2 regions of the Paenibacillus sp. FSL R5-0475 genome follow, and region 1 is predicted to be linked to the other one. Evidence: a T-box and tRNA genes for the amino acid it is inferred to sense, from the RefSeq annotation. Region 1 holds a T-box; the other holds one or more tRNA genes.
The links. The T-box of region 1 lies ahead of metG (methionine--tRNA ligase). A T-box ahead of a tRNA ligase gene usually reads a tRNA of that ligase, here a tRNA-Met.

Region 1 (12,188 bases):
CATTTAAATCTAGTCGTTCAATTTTTACATTCATAGGACAACTCCAATAGATTCAAGTTCAAACTGAAATATCAGATATCAGATTTAAGTTCATTATAAGATGCATCTTACAAAAATTCAATACTTAATTGCAGACTTTCGAATGTGTGCGCCATGCCTTCGGCGTTACACCAATTAATTTCTTGAAGACCGTCGCGAAATGTTGGCTCGTCTTAAACCCAAGCTCCATAGCAACATCCGTTATGCTCACCTTCGATTCCTCTAACATACGACAAGCACAGTCCATTCGAATCCGATCCATAAACGCTGTTGGTGATTGTCCGTTCATTTCACGAAATATACGGTAAAAGTGCGACTCACTTAAACCAATCTCCGACGCAAGCTGTCCTATCGTATAGCGTTCAGATGGATTCTGTTCCAGTCTTGTCTTAAGCTCCAGCGTATACGCGTGCATATCATGCGACTGCGCTTTGAGTGGAGTGTTATGCAAAATGCGTTGTAGAATTTCCAGAACTCCATGACGAATCTGAAATTCCACAAGCTCTGTATCCTGCTGGTTAATTAACTGTTGGACCCTTTTGAAATAATCTACGATTTCCTTGCTAACCAACTGAATACGAGGACAGCGATGTATCCATTGTGCAAATACTTGGCGTTCAGCATCATCCAGTCCGAACCAATGACCATGCTGCAGCGGATCACGAACGATGATCCACCAGATCCTACATGGCCCAATATAATCAAAACTAGCACGGTGACGTTCACCAGGTCGTGTATAAATGATATGCTGTGCGCTCGTTGGGTGAAATTGACCATTAACTTCCCACACTGCGGTTCCTTGCTCCATATATACAAACTCATAAGCATCTTCGTGCACGTGATTTGTCAAAGGCATGGCTCTACTGAAATGGTCGTATCCCAGAAGGATCAGATCTTTAACATGGGCTGCAGGACCCTCTTCCCAATCGATTAAATATACCCAGCGTTCACTCTTTATAGCGTCTGTCATCGTATTCACGCTGCCTCTCTTCTGATCACATTAGCTTACTCCGAATCGTATATTTGCTCATTTATGTTTCTGATCCTATTAGATACAAATTGAAAAGTCAAATGATATAAATTGTTTTAAACTGAAAGCGTAAACACGAATAAGGAGTGATAAACGTGCCACACAGCACACCACAGATCCATGTTGTATTCAAGACACATTTAGATATCGGATATACCGATCTCGCTAAACATGTTACTGATCGTTATATGAAACTATTTTTCCCAAGTGCAATCACAACAGCACAGTACTTTGATGAACATCCTGATCAAGGTTCTTTTATTTGGACAACGGGTTCTTGGTTAATTCATCACTTACTCAAACATGGAACAACCGAGGAGAAACAGCAAGTAGAGGAAGCTATTGCAAAAGGCTATTTAAGATGGCATGGCCTCCCTTTCACGACCTATACCGAATTATACGATGCCGAGCTTCTAGATTACGGTATTCAAATGGCCACACGTCTTGACCAACGCTTTGGTATCCACACCATTGCAGCCAAAATGACGGATGTCCCTGGTCATACACGTGCGCTGATTACACATATGGCCAAGGCGGGTATGAAGTATCTTCATTTAGGTGTAAACCCATCAAGCCATGTTCCTCATGTTCCTGAGATGTTTTTGTGGAGAAATCCAGATGGTTCTGAAATCGTCGTTCAATATAGTAAAGATTATGGAACAACCTTCGAAACAGAAGGCTTGAATGATGTTTTATACTTTGCTCATACGCATGATAATCATGGTCCTTCCACCGTTGAACAAATTAAAGCGGAATTCACTCAACTTCGTGAGGCCTATCCACATGCGGATATCAGAGCATCCACGTTGGATCAATATGCGGAGAAGGTATGGGCCATTCGTGATACGTTACCGATCGTCGAAGAAGAGATTGGGGATAGCTGGATCCATGGATCTTCGACTGATCCCTACAAATTAGCTTGTTATCGTGAACTACTTCGCTTAAAGAGTAAATGGCTACTAGAAGGATCTCTTGCTGCAGCCGACGAGGAATATCACAACTTCTGCGATGAATTAATTATGATTCCTGAGCATACGTGGGGTGTAGATATTAAGCGTTATCTGGCAGATTACATTCATTATGATAAGGAAGATTTTCAGCAAGCACGAGCTCGAGACAAGGTTGATGTGAACTTAAACCCACTTGAATATCGTTTTTACGAAAAAAATTCACGCGCTGAAATGATCGAGATGTTCGGCGTGGAAGCCGTGGAGAAGCTTAGTGCCCGCTCATATAGTCTCATGGAGCAGTCTTGGCAAGAGCAACGGGAATATTTAGAAAATGCCGTATCTACTCTGGGCGTAAAACGTCAGATCGAAGCACGAGCTGCTCTAGCCGCATTACGACCGGTTCGTCCACAGATTACTAATGCGGATGCGACAATCCTGTACACGGATCAATCCTATACTTTAGGAGACTTTGAGGTCGTGTTTGAGGATAACGGTTCTATTATCAGTTTGCTAGACCAACGTAATCGAGAGTGGGCTGGGCCGAACAACCCGATCGGATTATTCTCATATGAGACTTTCTCCCAAGCGGATTATGATCGTTGGTACCGTGAATATCACGTGCGATGGAAAAATACGCATGTATGGGCAACCGGAGATTTCGGGAAACCAGGTATGGATCTGACGAAAGAATGGATAATGCATACCGTGACGAAACCCAAACTATTATCCTTGCAAGCATTATGTGGAGAAGAACAGGATGTTGTCCTTGCTACGTTAAAGATGCCTAGAGCAGCTAGTGAAGGAATGGGTGCTCCACGAGAGTTGACCATCGAATATATATTTAAGAAGCACACTGCTACCGTAGAATGTAAGCTTCAATGGTTCCATAAGGATGCATATCGCCTCCCAGAAGCAGCATGGATGAGCTTCAATCCGATCGTCAATAATCCAAATCAATGGAAGCTTGATAAAATCGGACAACTCACTTCCCCACTAGACGTTGTTAAAGGGGGAAATCGCAATCTGCATGCGGTAGATCAGGGCATGTATTATGCGGCAGCGGACGGTCAAGTGGATATCACGACATTAGATGCCGCGCTCGTATCTCCTGGAGAACCACGGCTTGTGCAATTTGATCATACATTCGCTTCACTTACTGGAGGAATGCATGTCAATTTACACAACAATGTCTGGGGTACAAATTTCCAGGCTTGGTACGAAGAAGATGCGTTATTCCGCTTCAAGCTGAAATTCCAATCTCATCTTTAATCATAAAATACCTAAGAGGAGCTTTACAATGAACACCCACAAACCATGGAAAATTTACGTCATTCAACATTCCCATACGGATGTTGGCTATACAGAACGTCAAGAGAAAATCCGGCAGTATCATGTCAATTACATTCGGCAAGCGTTACAAATTGTACGTGACATCGAAAGCGGTGCTCGCCTGGATTGGAAGGGCTACAAATGGGTATGCGAAACGTTCTGGCCTGTTGAATCCTTCCTCTTAAAAGCGACACCAACAGAAAAAGAAGAATTCGCGCAAGCGGTACAAAAAGGCTATATCGGTCTATCTGGAACCTATCTCAATTTCGGCGAGCAATTAAATCAAGAGATGCTCTCCGTCATGATTCAACGGATTACTGACTATGGTCAATCGATTCAATTCCCGGTACGTTCTGCTATGACTGCAGACATCACTGGCTTTGGTTGGGGATATAGTCAAGTCTTGGCCGATGCTGGTATCGAGAATTTAATAACCTGTATTCATACACATCACTCTATGTTTCCATTATGGAAGAAACAAATTCCATTCTGGTGGGAAACACCAAAAGGTGATCGAATTCTAACGTGGAGTGGCGAGCATTATATGTTCGGAAATGACCTCGGCTTGATTCCTGGTATAGGAGGTTCCTATACGATTCGTGATGAGCATGACGTGCGAAAAGGCGTGTCCTTGGAAGTCGCTGAAGCGCGGTTTGATCGATATTTAGAGCAATTAGTTGAAGATGGCTATACCTTCCCGTTAGTACCTGTCATGGTATCTGGGCTCCCTACAGATAATGGCTCACCGAATGCCGCATTAATGGATTTTGTAAACCATTGGAATGCGTTGCATGGTGATCGGATCTTGATTCAACCAGCGATACTGGATGATTTCTTTACAGATTTAAGAGCATATGCGAACGAGCATCCGGATGAGATCGAGACCTTTCGAGGAGATTGGCCGGATTGGTGGACAGATGGCTCAGCTACTACTCCGATGCATGTTCAGATCTTCCGAGAGGCGCAACGCGTGTACACGAAAGTGAAGCAATTAGATCCTACCCGTGAGATTGTTGACCAAGAGCGGCTCGAAGCGATTGAATATGAGTTGGCTTTATTCGCCGAACATACATGGGGATACCATTCCTCTGTGACAGAACCTTGGAACCCGTTCGTACAAGAGCTTGGCTGTCGAAAAGAAGCTTATGCCGCAAATGCGAGTTCACTTGCCCATACCGCATTATACGATATCCTTGAGGCACAAGGAGATGCACTATTAGGACCAGATCGTCCTATGAAATTTGAATTGCATAACCCAAGTGAATTTATACAAACCGATTATGCCCAGTTAATTATGGAGGGCTGGTACATTACAGAGCTGAAAAATGGCTTTGAAGTGATCGATGAAGTGACTGGAACCGTCTACGAAGCTCAAATGGTGACGGGACACCGCGGGGTCATCATTACAATTCCAGTAACTTTGCAGCCTAATCAAAAGGTACAATTGACGATTAAGGCAATCGAAGAGCATCCGCCCGTAACAGCATATCGAACCGATTATGTTGGATCCGATCGCATGCTGGATATTATTCCTCCGGTTCCACCGAAGCTACATGTGACGCCTAAATTTATCGAGTCACCTTTCGTTCGGATCGAATGGGAACTTGGGGCAGGGATTACGAAGTGGTTCGACAAAAGCAGTCAACAAGATTTACTACGGTCTGATCGGAAACACAATGCATTCTCCCCTGTCTACAACGTAACACAAGCACCTAATGAATTTGGCATGTATGATGTACGTCGTAAGATGGGACGAAATCGTAGAGGCGCTGATGCGATAACCTCTGTCGGAGCATTAGTTTATGTCAATATCATTGAAAAGGGTGCCCTTTATGGAAAAGTTCAATTGACCTATCGCGTGAATGGTTGCAGTCACTATTCCTTACTCGTCACCGTATACGGTGATCGCGCACGTGCTGATGTAGCTGTACGCATGCATAAGGAAAGTGTATGGGATCCAGAAAATGTGTACATTTCACTTCCGTTTGGGAGTGCTCCCGCTGCTGGGCAAGATGCGCTGTGGATAGAAAAGACAGGCGCAGCCTTACGTCCACGAATTGATCAATTGCCTGGATCCTTAGCAGATTTCTATTGTGTCGATGAAGGTGTAGCTTTTGTCCGTGACACACATGGTGTTGCCATTGCGATGCCAGATACACCTCTCATCCAACTCGGCTCCTTAGACTATGAGGATCGACTATTGAGCGGACACCCTGGACTCGCGCATGATCCAGCCCATCTCTATTCATGGCCCATGAATAATTATTGGGAAACGAACTTTAAGGCGACACTAGGTGGATTCTATGAATTCCGTTACTACATCGCTTGGGGGGATGAGCTTAATACGTCAGAAGTAGCATTAGAGGCTTGTAAGAGTATGAACGCGGGTATCCTTGCATGGAGAACAAGTAAGTAAGAGAATAATCATATTATCAGTTAGACGAATCACAAAGTCTTCCTCGAGAAGTACGGATTGAATAAGATTTGGAAGCATTTTAAACTTTCACATGAGGTCGCCTCTTTCTGTTACAGAGTCATTTGATGGTACAAATGATTCCACAAAAAAAGGCGTCCTTTTTGCTATGCTGTGATTTAATTTATTGGTTAATCAGCAGGGATGTTTTTAAAGGGTTAAGGATCCTGCCCGGAGCTTGTCTTAACCATTCCTATTTATTGACTTTTTGTTGTTCTAATCTTTGCTCTTCTTCTTTAATTTGACTTATATCAATTCGTTCAAACAACAATTGCAAATCAGTTACCTGTTGATAAGGGGGAACCGAGCGGGGCTTCCAATTCGGTAGTTCAAGCGATAGGAATCCCCTGATCTTCTCACAAGAAAACGGTAGAAACGGATGCAGCAAATTCGCCAAATTAGCTATAATCTGCACGCATGTATATATTGTAGAACCACAGGACTCCTGATCTTCTTTTACCTGAATCCAAGGTTTTTGCCGATCAAAATACTGATTTGCCTTACGTACATAAAAGAAAATATACTCGAGCGCATCCTTCAAATCTCCCGCTTCAATTAGGCGTCCTGACTCCAGATACAAGAGGTCAATGTTGTCGCTCCAGCCCTTATCTAACTTTCCACTTGGCACGATCCCTTCATAAAACTTCTCTACAAAAGCCAATGAGCGATTCACAAAGTTACCAAATGCTCCAAGCAGCTCACCATTATGACTATAAATAAACTCTCTCCAGGAAAAATCCGTATCCCGCTTCTCAGGCCCGTTGGCAATTAAGAAATAACGAATAGAGTCAGGATGATACCGCTCTAGAATATCAGGTACCCAGACTGCCCAATTACGGCTAGTGGAGAACTTCTGCCCTTCAAGGGTTAAATATTCGCTGGATATAATCCGATCCGGTAAATGTAGTTCTCTTGCTCCTAATAAGACGGCTGGCCATATCAGAGTGTGAAAAGGAATATTATCTTTACCATGGACATAATAAGCGGTGATGTCCTCTTGTTCCTCTGACCAAAAATCCTCCCAGCTCCGCCCAGACTGTGCAGCCCACTGCTTACTGGCTGATAAATAACCACTTACCGCCTCAATCCAAACATAAATCTTCTTGTCTTCAAATCCAGCTATAGGAACATCTACACCCCAAGATAAGTCTCTTGTTACCGCGCGGTCCTGCAGTTCTTCTTTTAAATAACGTTTGGTCAGTTTTATAGCGTTTTCTCTCCAAAATTGTGCTTCCTCTACATATTCCGTTAATTCAGATTGAAATTTAGATAAGCTAAGATAAAAATGTTCTGTCGGTCGTTCTGACGGTGTATTCCCACATAATTTACAGACTCTGTCCAATAAATCGGCAGGGTCTAGAATCGTAGAACAATAATCGCATTGATCTCCACGCGCCCGCTGGCCACATACTGGACAAGTCCCTTCCACGTATCTGTCTGGCAAAAAGCGCTGATCCACCTCACAGTAAGATTGCGCAATGGTTTTTCTATATAAATGACCATTCTCTAGTAGCTTCGCAAACAACTCTTGCACAACCTTATGATGCTGCTGTTGATCCGTTCGAGTATAAAGATCATAACTAAATCCCAGCTGTTCAAAACACTGCAGAAACTCTTCGTGGTATCGACTGGCAAAAGCTTCAGGTGTGATCCCTTCATTAGCAGCCTGAACCGCTACAGGTGTGCCATGACAATCGCTGCCTGACACATATAAAACGTTATCCCCCTTGCTGCGAAAATAGCGTGCCAGCACATCCCCAGGCAACACACTTGATAATCTTCCAAGATGTAAAGATCCATTCGCATACGGCCAAGCACCACCAATAAACACATTACTCATTAACCTTCTCCTCCTTTTTTTAGACAACAAAAAAACTCCCATCCACAAAGGACGAGAGTTCTACTCACGTGTTACCACCTAATTTTATAAATGCCTCATGACATTTACCTCTTCAGGTACGACGTTAATAAACGTTTATACCCTAGCACTTTAACGGATGCAGGTTCCGGCGCAGCCTACAACCCAAAAGGTTTCGATGCGCAGCTCTGAGACCATATTCCCAAGGGTTTTCTTTACTCCTTTTCAGCGACCGGAGCTCTCTGTTGAAAGAATTGCCGTGGTACTCTTTCTCTTCTTTGCTTTTACATATTCAAGTTAGAGAAAATAATACTCAATTTGTTGTTTATTGTCAATGTGAAACATCAAGCTCTCTGTAACTTTTCCAGTTAATCTCCGTCTTTTATATAAATACGTTACAAGGAGGTCCCTCAGTGAAAAAAGTAAATTTGCTTACACTCTCTGTTCTTTTACTAGCAGGAGTATGGGGTTGTTCCGATAATAAAGTTAATTCTGTTCCCAAAAGTGAACCCTATACTTCCAAAGAAGCCATCAGTAGAGGGGATATTGTTTCTTTTGAAAAAGTGTACAACCTCGATAAATTCGAGAAATTTATAACTAATCTCTCCAGCAAAAAAGCAGACAATATACGCGTTACAAGTTACACAGATGAAGGCGATCCCATATTTAAGGATTTAAAATTTGACGGTAACGTGATTAATTACAGCTATGATACTTCTAATGATGCATTCGGTGGAAGCAACACAGGAGTCAGAACCGATACCTGCTCCGAAGTGACGAGTAAAAAAAGCACACAAGGTGAAATTATCTATTCGATCAGCGGTTGCACAAATAATGCCTCTGAAATTGATTACTACCTTTTTCGCACAACAAAATGAAATACTGAAATAAAAAAGACCACCCAATCATAATACAATTGGATGGTCTCTGTACTTCATATTATTTCATGATTTTGCAAATATCATTGGTGAATTGAACAGGATCACTAACCTGTAGACCTTCGATCAACAGGGCTTGGTTGTACAGCAGGTTCGTGTATAAACCGAGCTTTTCTTTGTCGTTCTCTGCTGCCGCCTTCAAGGACTGGAACACTTCGTGATGGATGTTGATTTCGAGTACCTTATCCGCTTGCACCTCTTGGCCATTCGGCATCGATTTCAGGATTTTTTCCATCTCGATTGTCAGTTCACCTTCGGCAGAGAGACATACCGGATGAGTCTTTAAACGTTTGGAAGCTTTAACATTTTTCACTTTGCCGGACAGGATGTCCTTCATCGCTTCAAAAAGCTCCTTGTTTTCGTTCTCTTCCGCTTCCGTTGGCTTGTCCGCTTCGTCGGCTTCGATCCCCAGATCTCCGCTGGATACGGATTTAAATTCTTTTTCCTTATAAGACTGAATCATCTTGATCGCAAATTCATCAATATCATCAGTGAAGTAGAGAATTTCATACCCTTTATCCGATACAAGCTCGGTTTGCGGGAGCTTCTCGATTCTGTCGATCGACTCTCCGGAAGCATAGTAGATATATTTCTGATCTTCTGGCATTCTTGAGACGTATTCGTCCAGCGTAACCAGCTTCTTCTCCTTAGAGGAGTAGAACATCAACAAATCTTGAAGGGTGTCTTTGTGCATCCCATAATCGTTATAGACACCAAACTTAAGCTGTCTGCCAAAAGCATTATAGAACTGCTCATATTTCTCTCTTTCATCCTTCAGCAGGCTTTGCAGTTGGCTTTTCACTTTGTTCTTAATGTTCTTAGCGATCAGAGTCAGCTGACGGTCATGCTGGAGCATCTCTCTGGAAATATTCAAGGAAAGATCCTCTGAGTCCACCATACCTTTTACAAAGCTGAAGTAATCAGGCAGCAGATCCGCACATTTGTTCATGATCAGTACACCATTGGAATAGAGCTCAAGACCTTTTTCATATTCCTTTGTGTAATAGTCAAACGGCGTATTTTCTGGAATGAACAGGATTGCATTATACACTACAGCACCATCGGCACTGATATGAATATGTTTAAGCGGCTTATCGAAGCCGTAACGTTTCTCTGCATAGAAGTTATCGTAATCTTCTGTAGTCAGCTCGCTTTTGTTCTTGCGCCAGATAGGCACCATGCTGTTCACGGTTTGTTCTTGAATAACTTCTTCGAACTCGTTCTCCGTGCCTTCTTTTGGCTTTTGCTCCTTCACGTCCATTTTAATTGGGAAACGGATGAAGTCGGAGTATTTTTTAATGATGGATTTCAGGCGGTATTCTTCCAAATATTCATCATATTGATCTTCTTCCGTATTCTCTTTAATCTTCAAAATCACATCAGTGCCGACAGAATCCTTCTCGACAGTCTCGATGGTATAGCCGTCAGCGCCCTTAGACTCCCATTTAAAGGCCTCGTCACTGCCTAATGCCTTACTGATCACTATAACGTCATCAGCCACCATAAACGCAGCGTAGAAGCCCACCCCAAACTGTCCGATGATGTTGTGGCCATCTTTAGCTTCGTTCTCTTTCTTAAAAGCAAGAGATCCACTCTTCGCGATTGTACCTAAGTTATTCTCCAGCTCCTCTTGTGTCATCCCGATACCTGTATCGGAAATCGTCAAGGTTCTGTTCGCCTTATCGGCGGTCACTTTAATATAATAATCTTCTTTATTGAAGACCAGGCTTTCATCAGCTAATGCTTTGTAATAGATCTTATCAATTGCATCACTTGCATTGGAAATCAACTCGCGCAGAAAAATTTCCCGTTGTGTATAAATGGAGTTAATCATCATTTCCAGCAATCTTTTCGATTCGGCTTTAAACTCTTTTTTGGCCATGAATAAGTAAATCTCCTTTCAAAATAACATCTTGTCCAACATTTCGTGATTAGCACTCTTGTTAGATGAGTGCTAATTCTTCTTTTTATATAACATAAACTGATTTTGAATGTCAATATTTACAGCGACTTTCTTTAAAGAATGCTATCTTTTGTATACAAATTTAAGATTTTATTGATCATTAATGATTCACTTGCGCGTAGGCTGATTCTATGTTTTAAATAGACTAGATGCATAAATTCCAAATAAATGGTTATCATTATCAGACCTAGGAGGAATTCGAATGAATAAACAAACGCAGTCCATTGTAAATTCTTCAGCAACAAGTCCCATTAAGAATTTGATTGGCAGTGTATTTATCCCCGTACACGATATTGAAAAAGCCCGCAGCTGGTATTGCCAAGTCTTAGGACTCCATGAAGCAAATCATCCGATTATGAACGGTCATTTATGCCCGTTAACTATGCAAGGAAGCACTGGGATCATTCTGGACACCATGCCCATGTGGGGAGGTTTAGAGTCTGAAGGGGCTCCTCCAATTACAACACCTGCTCTTATGCTTATAACCGATGATTTGCAAGCCTCTTTCAACTATATGAAGGAGCTCGGTGTAGAGATAGTAACCGAAATTCAAGATCAACAATGGTTTGTGGTGAAAGACCCTGATGGGAATAAACTAATGATTTGCAAGTAACATTTGCGTTAGAAATTGCAATGGCTGAGACTTCCACTTCTTAGGATGCATCAAAAGCTGCAGATCAAAATGAATTTCTTGATGTGCGAATGGCAGCTCAGCCAAGTTCCCCCGCTCAATTTCTTCCTCTGCAACAATTTTAGGTAATAATGCAATCCCTAACCCATTCATAACACATCGTTTGATCGCTTCTAGATTCGAAAGCTCAAAACCAATGCGGAATATAATCCCGTGCTCTTTTAACAAATTCTCGAACAGACTCCGATAAATACAGCTCTCTTCAGAAACAATTAATTCGCAGTTATTTAGATCCTGTAACGTTACTGTATCCATCTGGGCAAGGGGATGGTTAATGGGAGCTATCAACACGAGCGGTTCATCTCTTATGATCGTACGATCAAGTAAAGAATCCGTAGTGGTACGATCCAGCATCAAACCGATGTCTACTTCCCCATCTTTTATTTTGGCCAAGAGGTTAGCTTCCTGCATCGTTTGTAGATGGATATCAAGTTTCGGAAATTTCGTCCTCAACTGCTGTAAGTAGGGTGGCAAGTAGAAAGCAGCTAATGAATCAATCGTACCAATCGTTAGCGTACCTCCAATTTGCTGGGCGATGGTTTCTTTAGAACGATCATACAGATCCAAAATCTCCACGAATAGCTTCAACAACTCTTCTCCAGGCGGGGTAAGACGCAGCTGTCGACCATGCCTTTCTATCAATGGCACTCCGTATTCCTTCTCTATTTTCTGTATTTGCATCGTAACACTCGACTGCGCGTAACCTAGCTCTTCAGCAGCCCGTGTAAAGCTCTGACGTTTAGCCACCTCGCGGAATGTTCGTAAATAGGTTAAATCCATAACCTCACCCTAACATCAATATTTTTGATGATACACATCATTTATTATAGCTAACGACGATGCAACATTCCATGGTAAAGTGTATGTAGAGGAATTAAAATATTTTGGAGGCCGATAATTTATGCTTACAGAACAAC
Region 2 (12,188 bases), 1.0 Mb from region 1:
ATCGCTTGTATGCCTAATACCCGTCCAGTAACAGATACCCCGGAAATCGTACAATTTGTCAAAGACAAAGCGCGTGAAGCAGGACTCGTTAAAGTACTTCCTTATGCAGCCATTACGAAAAATGAGCTCGGACGTGAGCTGACTGATTTTGCAGCACTTAAAGAAGCTGGAGCTATTGGTTATACCGATGACGGCGTAGGCGTGCAAAGTGCTCAAATGATGAAAGATGCTATGAACATCGCCGCAGCACTGGATATGCCAGTCATTGCTCACTGCGAGGATAATTCACTGGTTGAAGGCTGCTGTGTAGCCGAAGGTGAGTTCGCAAGAAAGCATGGCCTGAAAGGAATTCCAAATGAGTCAGAAGCCATCCATGTTGGACGCGATATTTTGCTGGCTGAAGCGACAGGCGTTCATTACCATGTGTGCCATGTAAGTACTGAACAATCGGTGCGACTGATTCGCCAAGCGAAAGAAATCGGCATTAAAGTAACTGCTGAAGTGTGTCCGCATCACTTGCTGCTCTCTGAAGAAGATATTCCAGACCTTGATGCCAATTGGAAAATGAACCCGCCGCTTCGCTCCCGCCGCGATGTTGAAGCATGTATCGAAGGTTTGCTTGACGGCACACTAGATATGATTGTTACGGATCATGCGCCGCATAGTGAGGAAGAGAAGGCTAAAGGCATGCAACTTGCACCTTTTGGTATCGTTGGATTCGAAACAGCTTTCCCACTACTATACACAGCGTTTGTAGCAACAGGGAAATGGGATTTATCCTTACTAGTACAAAGAATGACTGCTGATCCTGCACGGGTATTCAGACTGAACACCGGTGTGATGGATATCGGAGCTCCTGCAGATTTGACACTGATTGATTTGGAGCAGGAGAAAGAAGTAGACCCAGGATCTTTCGCAAGTAAAGGACGGAATACTCCTTTTGGTGGCTGGAAGCTTAAGGGCTGGCCAGTAATGACATGGGTAGACGGCAAAGCCGTATGGACTGAGAAAAACTAGCGGACTGGTGGGGCGGAGTTGCTGATCTTTACGGATGCAGCGATTGTGTACACGTTCACTCCGGAAGGCTTGTAAGGCATAAGCATTAGACTACAGAAACAAGAAGGAGTGGAATGGAATGCAGGCGAGATTGCTGCTGCAAGACGGAACTTTATTTACAGGTACCGCATTTGGCGCTGAGGGCGAGAAGACAGGCGAGGTTGTTTTTAATACAGGAATTACAGGATATCAAGAGGTGCTGTCTGACCCTTCATATTGCGGACAAATCGTTACAATGACTTACCCATTGATCGGGAACTACGGGATTACTCGGGATGACTTTGAATCTGTTCGACCTTTCGTACACGGCTTTGTAGTGCGCCGTCATGAAGAAGTACCTAGTAACTGGCGTGCTGAATATAGTGTGGACGACTTGTTGAAAGAATACGATATTCCAGGGATCAGCGAGATTGATACTCGGATGTTGACTCGGATTATTCGCCACTACGGAACAATGAAAGCGATCCTGACCACCTCTAACAAACGTGTAGAGGAACTGATGGAAATGATGGGAAATACTACGATTGAGGAATTGCGCAATCAGGTAGCTCGTACATCAACTGCAAGTTCGTACAGCAGCCCAGGCAACAAAGAAAGAATTGTACTTGTGGATTACGGTGCGAAGGCTGGTATCTTACGTGAGCTTAACGAACGTGGTTGTGATGTTGTTGTAGTGCCACATGATGTAAAAGCGGAAGAAGTTCGCCGTCTGAACCCAGATGGTATCCTACTGTCCAACGGCCCTGGGGACCCGAAAGATGTGCCTCACGCTGTCAAGACGATTTCCGAATTGCTTGGTGAATATCCGATCTTCGGCATCTGCCTTGGTCATCAGTTGTTTGCACTTGCTTGTGGAGCGGATACAGAGAAGCTGAAATTCGGTCACCGCGGTGGGAATCACCCTGTGAAGGAACTGGAAAGCGGACGCTGCTTCATCACTTCCCAGAACCATGGTTATACCGTGAATGAGGAATCTGTGAAGAACACTGAACTAGAAGTTACTCACATTAATAATAATGATAAGACTGTTGAAGGTATTAAACATACTCGTTACCCAGCATTTTCGGTGCAATATCATCCAGAAGCGGCGCCAGGACCACATGACAGCAGCTACTTGTTCGATCGCTTCCTTCAATTGATTGCCGATCATAAAGCAAAGACACCTGTTGTTTCACGTCAGGCACAACTTGCGGCAAACGCCAGAATCACGGCGCCAAAAACTAACTTACAGCTTGAAGCCGTGAAAGGAGCTCTATAACATGCCAAAGAACGATAAACTTAAAAAAATACTAGTGATCGGTTCCGGACCGATCGTCATCGGCCAAGCAGCGGAGTTTGACTACGCAGGAACTCAGGCTTGCCAAGCTCTTAAAGAAGAAGGCGTGGAAGTCGTACTGATTAACAGCAATCCAGCAACGATTATGACAGATACAAATATTGCAGATAAAGTGTACATCGAGCCTATTACGCTTGAATTCGTAACTGCGATTATTCGCCAAGAGCGTCCAGATGGATTGCTTCCAACGCTGGGCGGTCAAACTGGCCTAAATATGGCTGTAGAATTGGCTCGTGCAGGTGTACTTGAGCAAGAGAATGTTAAGCTTCTCGGTACACAGCTTGATTCCATTGAGAAAGCAGAGGATCGCGATTTGTTCCGTGATCTAATGCGTGAATTGGATCAACCTGTACCGGACAGCACCATTATCACTACTGTAGATGAAGCAATGAAATTCGCTGAGGAAATTGGATTCCCTCTGATTGTACGTCCAGCTTATACGCTTGGCGGCACAGGCGGCGGGATCTGCGATAACGAAGAAGAGCTGCGTGAAACCGTCAAAGCAGGAATTCGTTACAGCCCGATCGGACAATGTCTGGTTGAGAAGAGTATTGCCGGCATGAAGGAAGTTGAATACGAGGTTATGCGTGATGCTAATGATAACTGTATCGTTGTCTGCAACATGGAGAACTTTGATCCTGTAGGTGTACATACAGGTGACAGTATCGTTGTGGCACCTAGCCAGACGTTATCGGATCGCGAATACCAAATGCTGCGCACAGCTTCGCTCAAAATCATCCGCGCCCTGAATATTGAGGGTGGATGTAACGTACAATTCGCACTTGATCCGCAAAGTTATCAATATTATGTAATCGAAGTAAACCCGCGTGTCAGCCGTTCCTCGGCTTTGGCGTCCAAAGCAACTGGATATCCAATTGCCAAAATGGCTGCCAAAATCGCGATGGGTTACACGCTGGATGAAATCGTCAATCCGGTAACCGGACAGACTTATGCATGCTTCGAGCCTACACTTGACTATATTGTAAGTAAAATTCCACGCTGGCCGTTCGACAAGTTCATTCATGCGAACCGTAAGCTGGGTACGCAAATGAAAGCGACAGGCGAAGTAATGGCGATCGGCCGTACTTTTGAAGAATCGATTCACAAAGCGATTCGTTCTTTGGAAATTGGTGTTCACCGGTTCCGTCTGCCAGGTGCAGAGGCACTGGAAGAGAGCGTGCTGCGTGAACGTCTTGCGAAGCCTGACGATGAGCGTCTGTTCCTGATTGCTGAAGCTTTCCGCCGTGGTTACGGTTTGCAAGAAATCCAGGATATTACGAACGTGGACTGGTGGTTCCTCTCCAAAATTGAAGGTTTGATTAACTTTGAAGAGGTTATTCGCGGCGAAGAAACGTTGTCTGCGGAAACTCTATACCAAGCGAAACGTAAAGGCTTTACAGACCGTGCGATTGCTGAGATTCGTGCAGAAGGACAAGCGAACGGGAAATTTACCAAAGAAGCTGATGTGCGCGCGCTACGTTTGGAGCAAGGTTTAACACCTGTGTTCAAAATGGTAGATACTTGTGCGGCGGAGTTCGAAGCTACTACACCTTACTACTACTCGACTTATGAGACTGAGAACGAAGTCATTCATTCTGACAAGCAAAAGGTTATCGTGTTGGGATCTGGTCCAATCCGGATCGGTCAAGGGATTGAGTTCGATTACTCCACAGTGCATGCGGTATGGGCTATTCAGAAGGCTGGATATGAAGCGGTTATCATCAATAATAACCCTGAGACGGTATCTACAGACTTCAATACTTCGGACCGGTTGTATTTTGAACCTCTATTCTTCGAAGATGTTATGAACGTAATTGCGCAAGAGAATCCGATTGGGGTTATCGTTCAATTCGGAGGTCAGACAGCGATTAACCTTGCGGCACCTCTAAGTGCTGCTGGTGTGAAGATTCTTGGAACTAGCCTTGATAGCATTGATGAAGCTGAGAACCGTAAGAAATTCGAAGCTTTGCTGGCACGCCTTGATATCGCTCAACCGAAAGGAAAGACGGTTACCGACGTGGATCAAGCTGTAGAAACTGCACAATCCCTTGGGTATCCGGTGCTGGTACGTCCTTCCTACGTACTAGGCGGACGTGCAATGGAAATCGTATATAACGATACTGAACTACTTAGCTACATGGTAGAAGCGGTGAAAGTGAATCCAGAGCATCCGGTATTGATTGACCGTTACATGTTAGGTAAAGAGGTTGAGGTAGACGCGATTTGTGATGGTGAGACAGTAGTTATTCCGGGCATCATGGAACATGTCGAACGCGCAGGTGTTCACTCCGGTGACTCTATCGCCGTATATCCTCCGCAATATCTGGATGAAGGTCTAAAAGAGAAAATCGTTGAGATCACAATTAAAATCGCTAAGGAACTGAAGACGATTGGACTGGTCAACATCCAGTTTGTTATCTATCAGAACGAAGTATACGTAATCGAAGTAAATCCACGCTCCTCGCGTACGGTTCCTTTCCTGAGTAAGGTGACAGGAATTCCAATGGCGCATTTGGCAACCAAAATCATTCTCGGCAGCAAGCTGAAGGATGACGGTTATACAGAAGGTTTGTGGCCGGAAAGCGATTATGTATCGGTTAAAGTGCCAGTGTTCTCTTTTGCCAAACTGCGCAGAGTAGAACCTACACTCGGACCTGAAATGAAATCAACCGGTGAGGTTATGGGCCGTGATAAATTGTACGCAAAAGCTTTATACAAAGGTCTGATCGGAGCAGGGATGAAAATTCCAGCCACAGGCGCTATCATCGTTACGGTGGCAGATAAAGATAAAGCAGAAGCTGTAGAACTTATGAAAGGATTCCACTCCATGGGTTACAAAATCATTGCTACTGGAGGCACGGCACAAGCGCTTGAAGAAGCAGGCCTCAACGTAATGAATGTAAACAAGCTGGATGAAGGTGCGCCAAACATTCTCGACTTGATTCGTGGTGGGCAAGCTAACTTCGTCTTTAATACACTGACTAAAGGCAAAACGCCAGAACGTGACGGGTTCCGTATCCGCCGTGAAGCGGTTGAAAATGGCGTCGTATGTATGACTTCACTGGATACAGTGACGGCACTTCTCAGAATGCTGCAGACGATTAACTTCTCGTCACAGTCCATGCCTGCTTTTGTCGGACAATTGAACTAATCTCATAAAGATGCATAGGGCGGTTTGCGTTTACGCAGACCGTTCCGCTATGCCTAGGGTCTAATAAAATAAAGGGTGTGGATGTAGTCTGCACTGGATAGGAGCATGGTTGTGGGAGTAGGAGAAGTAGAGTGGAAAGCAATGGCGAACCGTCTGATGATCGCTTTGGATTATCCTGATGTGACTGGAGCAAGAGCCTTGATCGATAAGCTGGAAGGAATTCCTTGCTATATGAAGGTAGGCATGCAGCTGTTCTATTCGGCAGGACCAGAATTTATTCAAGAGCTGAAATCTCGTGGCTATTCTGTGTTCGTTGACGTGAAAATGCATGATATCCCTAACACGGTAAAAGGTGGCGCTCAAAGTCTTACGAATCTTGGCGCTGATATGTTTAACGTACACGCGGCAGGGGGCTCAGCCATGATGGCTGCAGCACGCGAAGGAGCGGCTTCAGCAGTTAGTGCTAATGCTGCCCTTAAGATGCCTTTGATTATTGCAGTTACCCAGCTAACCAGTACGAGTCAAGAAGTGATGAATAACGAAATTGGGATCGCTGGAGAGGTAGCGGATACTGTGGTAAGATACGCCAAGCTGGCTGCCGATGCGGGTCTAGATGGTGTAGTAGCATCGCCACAAGAGTCCGCAGCTATCGCAGAAGCTTGCGGCCCAGCATTTTGCACGGTTACACCGGGTATCCGGCCAGCAGGTGCTTCCTTGGACGATCAGTCCCGGGTTATGACACCTGGAAAAGCCATTCGTCAGGGTAGTCACTACCTTGTTGTAGGACGGCCGATTACAGCTTCACCAGATCCACGTCAAGCAGCACTAAACATTATTGAGGAGATGACCCTAGCATGAGCTCATTAAATAGAAGTGAACAAGTAGCAAGTTATCTGTTGGAGATTGGAGCAGTAGCACTGCGTCCCCAGGAGCCTTTTACATGGACCTCTGGTATCAAATCGCCGATCTATTGCGACAATCGTCTGACTATGGCTTACCCAGAAGTTCGTAACTATATTGCAGATGCCTTCGCGCAGCTTATTAAGAGCGAGTATTCGGACGCTGAAGTGATCGCAGGTACAGCAACCGCGGGTATTCCACACGCGGCTTGGGTAGCAGATAAACTGAACCTGCCAATGGCTTATATCCGTGATAAAGCTAAAGGCCACGGCAAGCAGAATCAGATCGAAGGTCTGATTAAACCGGGACAAAAGGTTGTTGTTATTGAAGATCTGATCTCCACAGGTGGAAGCTCCGTCAAAGCGGCTCAGGCCGTGCAAGAAGCTGGCGCAGAAGTGCTGGCTGTACTCGCAATCTTCAGCTATGAGCTGGACCGTGCAGTGGATGCTTTTGCTGCAGCTGAAATGCCATTACAAAGCTTGTCCAACTACAGCACATTGATTGATGTGGCTCTTGCACAAGGTAAAATTGAATCGACGGACGTAGAAGTACTGAAATCTTGGAGAAAAGATCCTTCATCATTTGGTGTTTAAGCTTAAATAAATGAGTATAGTTTAGGCGAGCCTCTCACTTTTCAGTGAGGGGCTTTTATTTTTTAACAGACACAACATACTCAACTGTCATCCAAGACACGAATAGTTGTATTTTGTACACTTAAACTAACTTTTCTTAGAGGAATTGGCACTATAGTTGCACTTTGTGCAATTATAATCAGCCTAGTATCTGCCGAAACCTTCTAGTAACGGTTATTAATTGTACAGAGTGCAATTAAAAGGAAAAATAAAATAAATGAGTTCTAATAGTTGCAGAAAGTACAACTATCCAGTCGTGGAGGGTAGGATTGTGTCGGTCAGCGGAGATGTAGCAAGTGAGCAAGTGTGAGTGGGAAAGTGGAGATTGTGTATCTGCAAAAGCTCCTAGTAACATTTTTATGAGAATAATATGAAGAAATCGTAGTATAACTTTAAACGTCCTGTAACTTCCCTTCTTGATTAAAGCTTTATACTGTTACTAGGATTATGGATTATTTATCCATAAGATGTAGAAGAATCAAGTATTTTATGGGAGGATATAATAATGAATCATATAAACAACAATAAACGGCTGTGGCGCCGCTGGTTAAGCCTTGGGGTATGCGCTGCGCTGATACTACCACTAATCTCTGATGGGTGGAATACGGCTTGGGCTGAGCCTTCTAAGGCTTCAGTGGAGCAACGTGTATTGCGTATTGGGAGTCTATGGTCTGGGGAGGACGATTCGTTTTTTCGTCAGCAGTTTACAGATATGTATGAATTGCAGCATCCAGAAATCAAATTGGAGATTATTCCGGCTATAGATACGAATGACCTTCGGTACAATAACACCTCCTCAGACGCAAGCTCTGACAATTTGGAAAATATCCGGGCGATTATGGGCGGGGATAAGCCTGTTGATGTGATCGTCGGTGATAGCGCATTAGTGAAGAGTTTGGTGGATCATAATCTTGTCCAATCGCTGGAGCCGCTTATAGCGCGTGATCAGTATGATTTAAGCAATATGGCGCCTACGATGCTGAATGGAGTTCGTGAACTGGGTAGAGGAAGTCTTTTTGCGTTGGCACCGATCTTCTCGTCTAGTGCGCTTTTTTATAATAAGGAAATCTTTGATGCTGCTGGTGTGGGCTATCCAACGGACAAGATGACTTGGAATGAACTGTTTACGCTGGCAGATAAGGTGACGAAGAAGTCATCTAATAAAGAAACTCGGATATACGGGTTCTCGATGAACCGTTACTTAAGTGATCCATTCTGGGATATGCAGAGCTATGTCGCACCGCTAGAACTTACGATGTACGATAATAAGGGTCAGCACATGACTGTAAATACTACACAGTGGAATCAGGCTTGGACTACTTACAGCCAGTTGGTTAAGAAACAAATTGTACCTGAGTTAAATGGGTTGGATTTTGCAGGAACAGAAGGGAATGCCTACAGTCCAATCCAAGGCGATCTGTTCCTCACAGGAAAAGCAGCAATGGTCGTTGGAGAATATGGTTATCTCAATGAACTGGCGGGAGTGGCCCGTAATGCTGCTAAGATCAAAAATTACAGTCCCATCAAATGGGGTGTGGTTACTGTACCTACCTTTCAGGAAAAACCGGATGTTGCCATTGGAACATGGCTTGGTAATATGATGGCTATTAGTTCTACGGCTACTAATAAGGAAGATGCCTGGGATTTGATTAAGTTCGTCAACAGTAATGAGGTTGCGAAAATTAAAGCCCATAACAAGAGTGAACTGACTTCCCGTAAGGATTATATTACCGCTCAGACCCCTTCTGTAAATTTGGAAGCTTTTTATACGCTTAAGCCTTTACCTGCAACGGATCCTTTATTGATCAGTTTACAGATGCAGAAGCCTGGAATTAGCCGGATTAGTGATGTTGGACGTCAATTATTCATTGACGTTTATCAGGGGAAGAAAACCGTCGAGAATGCACTCAAAGCTTGGGAGAAGCAAGGGAATACCATGCTGGATACACTTGAAAAAGATCCAACGGTCTATTTTGACTCGATCGGTGAATGACTCTGGAATATGCCCTAAGCCACCAGTTTTCTGGTGGCTTATTTTGTGGAACTTGGGCATGATAAGTTCAGAGCGGTGTATCATAAATTTGCGAAAAGGAGAAGAGGGCATCATGAATTGGATATACTTCGCGAAACTGTTCAGGACTAGATTTCAAGCAGGTTGTTTGGCTAAAAGATTGGAGCAAGATGGCTGGATTTACGGTTATCATGACCCGCGTTTTGTAGAAATTTATCGATCCCGTAAGGGAAGGTACGGGGTTAGATTTCTGCCTTGAGAACTTTTATAAATTCTTCCTTGACGTAGACCCGATTTGTACTGTATATTATTTATTGTCGCTGTTTGAATATTTTTTCTGACGCGGGGTGGAGCAGCCCGGTAGCTCGTCGGGCTCATAACCCGAAGGCCGCAGGTTCAAATCCTGCCCCCGCAACCAATTTATTTACAACAGCAATTCTACATTCGGATATTTTTAGATCCGGGCCCTTAGCTCAGTTGGTTAGAGCGGTCGGCTCATAACCGATTGGTCGGGGGTTCGAGTCCCTCAGGGCCCACTTAACAAAAACCCTTACTTTGTAAGGGTTTTTTGCTGTCTATAGGATTAGTGATATAAAGAAAATAGGATGGGGAAAGACCAGAATTTTGCGCTTGCTAACGGATTTGCTAACGGAAATTATTTTTCTGCAGTTTCGAGCTGTTTTTCAGCGTATTTATTCAGTTCTGCTTCAATTTTGTCAACGGCCTCTTCCTGCATGATTGGGAGTAGGTGTGAGTATCGTTTGTTGAACATCGCTGGAGTCATACCCAGTGGTTCAGCAGAGCGAAGGCAGTAACAAGCATTGCTTCCCAAATCATTGCAAACGGATCTCTGGTGTTGGATGCCATCAAGCTGACTGACGACAAGATGAATGCTAATATGGCTATCCCTAAGATGCTGGAGGGATGATTGATGTTTCGATACAGTTTGGAGCACAAGGAATTTATCAGCACCAACATTCATGGACGATATGTTCTGGAATTGACTTCAATGTTTAATGAGAAGTTCGAAGTGTAGATCCAGCCTTCGCAAATGCGAGCCTTTATCAAAAATAACGGGTTGAAGAGCGGAATCGATGCCAGGATCAAACTAGGTAGCGTTCCACCCAATAAGGGAAAGAAGAAGTTATGGACCGGTGGCGAGGATACTCAATTCAAGAAGGGCCATAAGCCGCACAATTATGTTCCTGTAGGCTCTGAGAGGGTTAACGGGGATGATTATGTAGATATAAAGATTGCTGATCCGAATATGTGGCGCGGGAAGCACCTACTAATTTGGGAGCAGCAATGCGGGCACGCCGTTCCGAGGGGACATGCTGTCATATTCGGGGATGGGGACAGGCGAAATTTCGATTCGGATAATTTGATTCTGGTTACCCGCGGACAGCTGGCCATCATGAATAACAGAGGGTTTATTCAAAAGGATGCTGAGCTCACGAGGACCGGTATTATTTTGGCTGACATTATTAAGAAAATCGGTGAAAGAAAGCGAAGCAAACGTATACCGGAAGGAGAACATTTTGGATGGGTAAAGGTGCTGAACTTATTGAAATGCACCTGCAGTAAGACTGGAATTGGGAGGGGCATGAAAGTCAGCCTCATGAAGATGAATGAGGCCGATCAAACCATTACCCATAAACTGTTGCAGTAGCGTTAATAGGACCACCTACAATAAATTCATTAGCTGTATCCGCGTAACCGAATACTTGGATAACATGGTGGCCTGGAGTTACATTCGACACTATCGTTGAAAAAGTAATCTGTTGGGATTCGTTCACGGCCTCAATCATCGTTTGTCCCGTAAGCACACCATCAAGGTAGACTTCAAAAGTTGCAACAACTGAATTAGTGGGTGGATCGGAACCAATACACGAAAGAATGTTTAGAACGTTTATTGGTGTTGCTACGAATATACCAAATTCGAGTAATAACCCCGGTACGGTAGTAAGAGAGATTCCAGTGTCGTCCAAATTCGTAAGCAGAGAACTATTAAAGTTGATAACACTAAGCATTTTTGTTCCTCCTTCTTTTAGTTATATAAAATAATATGTTTGGATATGAAAAAAAGAGTGGTTAAAACGGAAAAGAAAAATATCAAAACGCAACCTAGGTTGAAGTAGAGAGCTTTTGGCGAGGTCCGGGTGACCCTGAGAAAAAGGGAAGAGGAGAAGACAGATATACAGTGCAGATAAGTGTATGGAATGCGGAAAACCCATCGAATATGAGCCTGAATACTGTTGCGATGGACGGGAGTGCGGATGCAGGGGCTTGCCTATTGAACCACCATTATGTAATACCTGCTGGGATAAGTTCTTGATAAATAAGGGAGGAGGAGGGAGTTATGACAATCAGAGCATTAACGAATCGTCATAAGTTGTCCTTATTTTCATTAGTTGATTTCCGATATATAGTAATATAGGGAAATAAGTACTGAGGAGAAATAAGATGACAAACTCAACGATCAAGAAGTACAAAAACATTGAAAGCTACTTTAAAGAGGAATTTGGAATAAAGATGATTTCATGGAAAGGAATAACAATAAAGGGGTTAGAAGCAGCCAAGAAAAATTTGCTGGATAAGGAAGTTAGTGAGCTTAGAGTACTGAAATCCGATGCCAGTTCGTTAAGTGAGTGGATTAAAACTTTAACAATCTTATTCACGGTTTTGGGTCTTGTTTTTACAATGGTTGCAGGAGTAATTACTAATACTAATCAGAGTTACGACAACATTGATAACTCTATAACCGATGCTGCTAGAGATATGACTATAGAACAAATCAAAGAAGCTAATGTTCCTAATCTAAAAAATAAACAAATCGCCAACGCTTATGATGAAGCGGCAAAGATTAAGCGTGAAAGAACTGCTGATACTTACTTTTTAACCGCTGTAATGTATCTTGTTTTTATTATATTTATTTTAATATGTTTAATGTATTTCAATTTCATGGCAAAAAAAATTTTTGCTATGAATAACATCATTAATGAAGCTATAGAGGAGAAAAAGGAAATACTTCATATTGTAAAGGAATTAAAAAGAGAAGATGATGCACGTAATAAAGAAATCGAAGCTGAGACGGCAAAAGAG

Region 2: it has a tRNA-Met gene. The T-box ahead of metG (methionine--tRNA ligase) is inferred to sense a tRNA for this amino acid. The anticodon was not compared.

What each region holds. Positions count from the first base shown of each region.
Region 1 covers NZ_JBBORK010000001.1:2,798,427-2,810,614, forward strand. The annotation lists gene MKX41_RS12525 (GntR family transcriptional regulator) at 1-34, opposite strand, end outside; gene MKX41_RS12530 (AraC family transcriptional regulator) at 125-1,009, opposite strand; gene MKX41_RS12535 (DUF5054 domain-containing protein) at 1,165-3,288, shown strand; gene MKX41_RS12540 (glycoside hydrolase family 38 N-terminal domain-containing protein) at 3,317-5,764, shown strand; gene metG (methionine--tRNA ligase) at 6,015-7,661, opposite strand; T-box leader at 7,706-7,967, opposite strand; gene MKX41_RS12550 (DUF4362 domain-containing protein) at 8,093-8,557, shown strand; gene htpG (molecular chaperone HtpG) at 8,619-10,499, opposite strand; gene MKX41_RS12560 (VOC family protein) at 10,783-11,193, shown strand; gene MKX41_RS12565 (LysR family transcriptional regulator) at 11,176-12,051, opposite strand; gene dapA (4-hydroxy-tetrahydrodipicolinate synthase) at 12,173-12,188, shown strand, end outside.
Region 2 covers NZ_JBBORK010000001.1:3,823,534-3,835,721, reverse strand. The annotation lists gene MKX41_RS17260 (dihydroorotase) at 1-1,017, shown strand, start outside; gene carA (glutamine-hydrolyzing carbamoyl-phosphate synthase small subunit) at 1,136-2,314, shown strand; gene carB (carbamoyl-phosphate synthase large subunit) at 2,316-5,543, shown strand; gene pyrF (orotidine-5'-phosphate decarboxylase) at 5,685-6,401, shown strand; gene pyrE (orotate phosphoribosyltransferase) at 6,398-7,036, shown strand; gene MKX41_RS17235 (ABC transporter substrate-binding protein) at 7,581-9,068, shown strand; gene MKX41_RS17230 (hypothetical protein) at 9,181-9,345, shown strand; tRNA gene MKX41_RS17225 (tRNA-Met) at 9,428-9,504, shown strand; tRNA gene MKX41_RS17220 (tRNA-Ile) at 9,549-9,622, shown strand; gene MKX41_RS17215 (HNH endonuclease signature motif containing protein) at 10,165-10,755, shown strand; gene MKX41_RS17210 (hypothetical protein) at 10,733-11,116, opposite strand; gene MKX41_RS17205 (hypothetical protein) at 11,550-12,188, shown strand, end outside.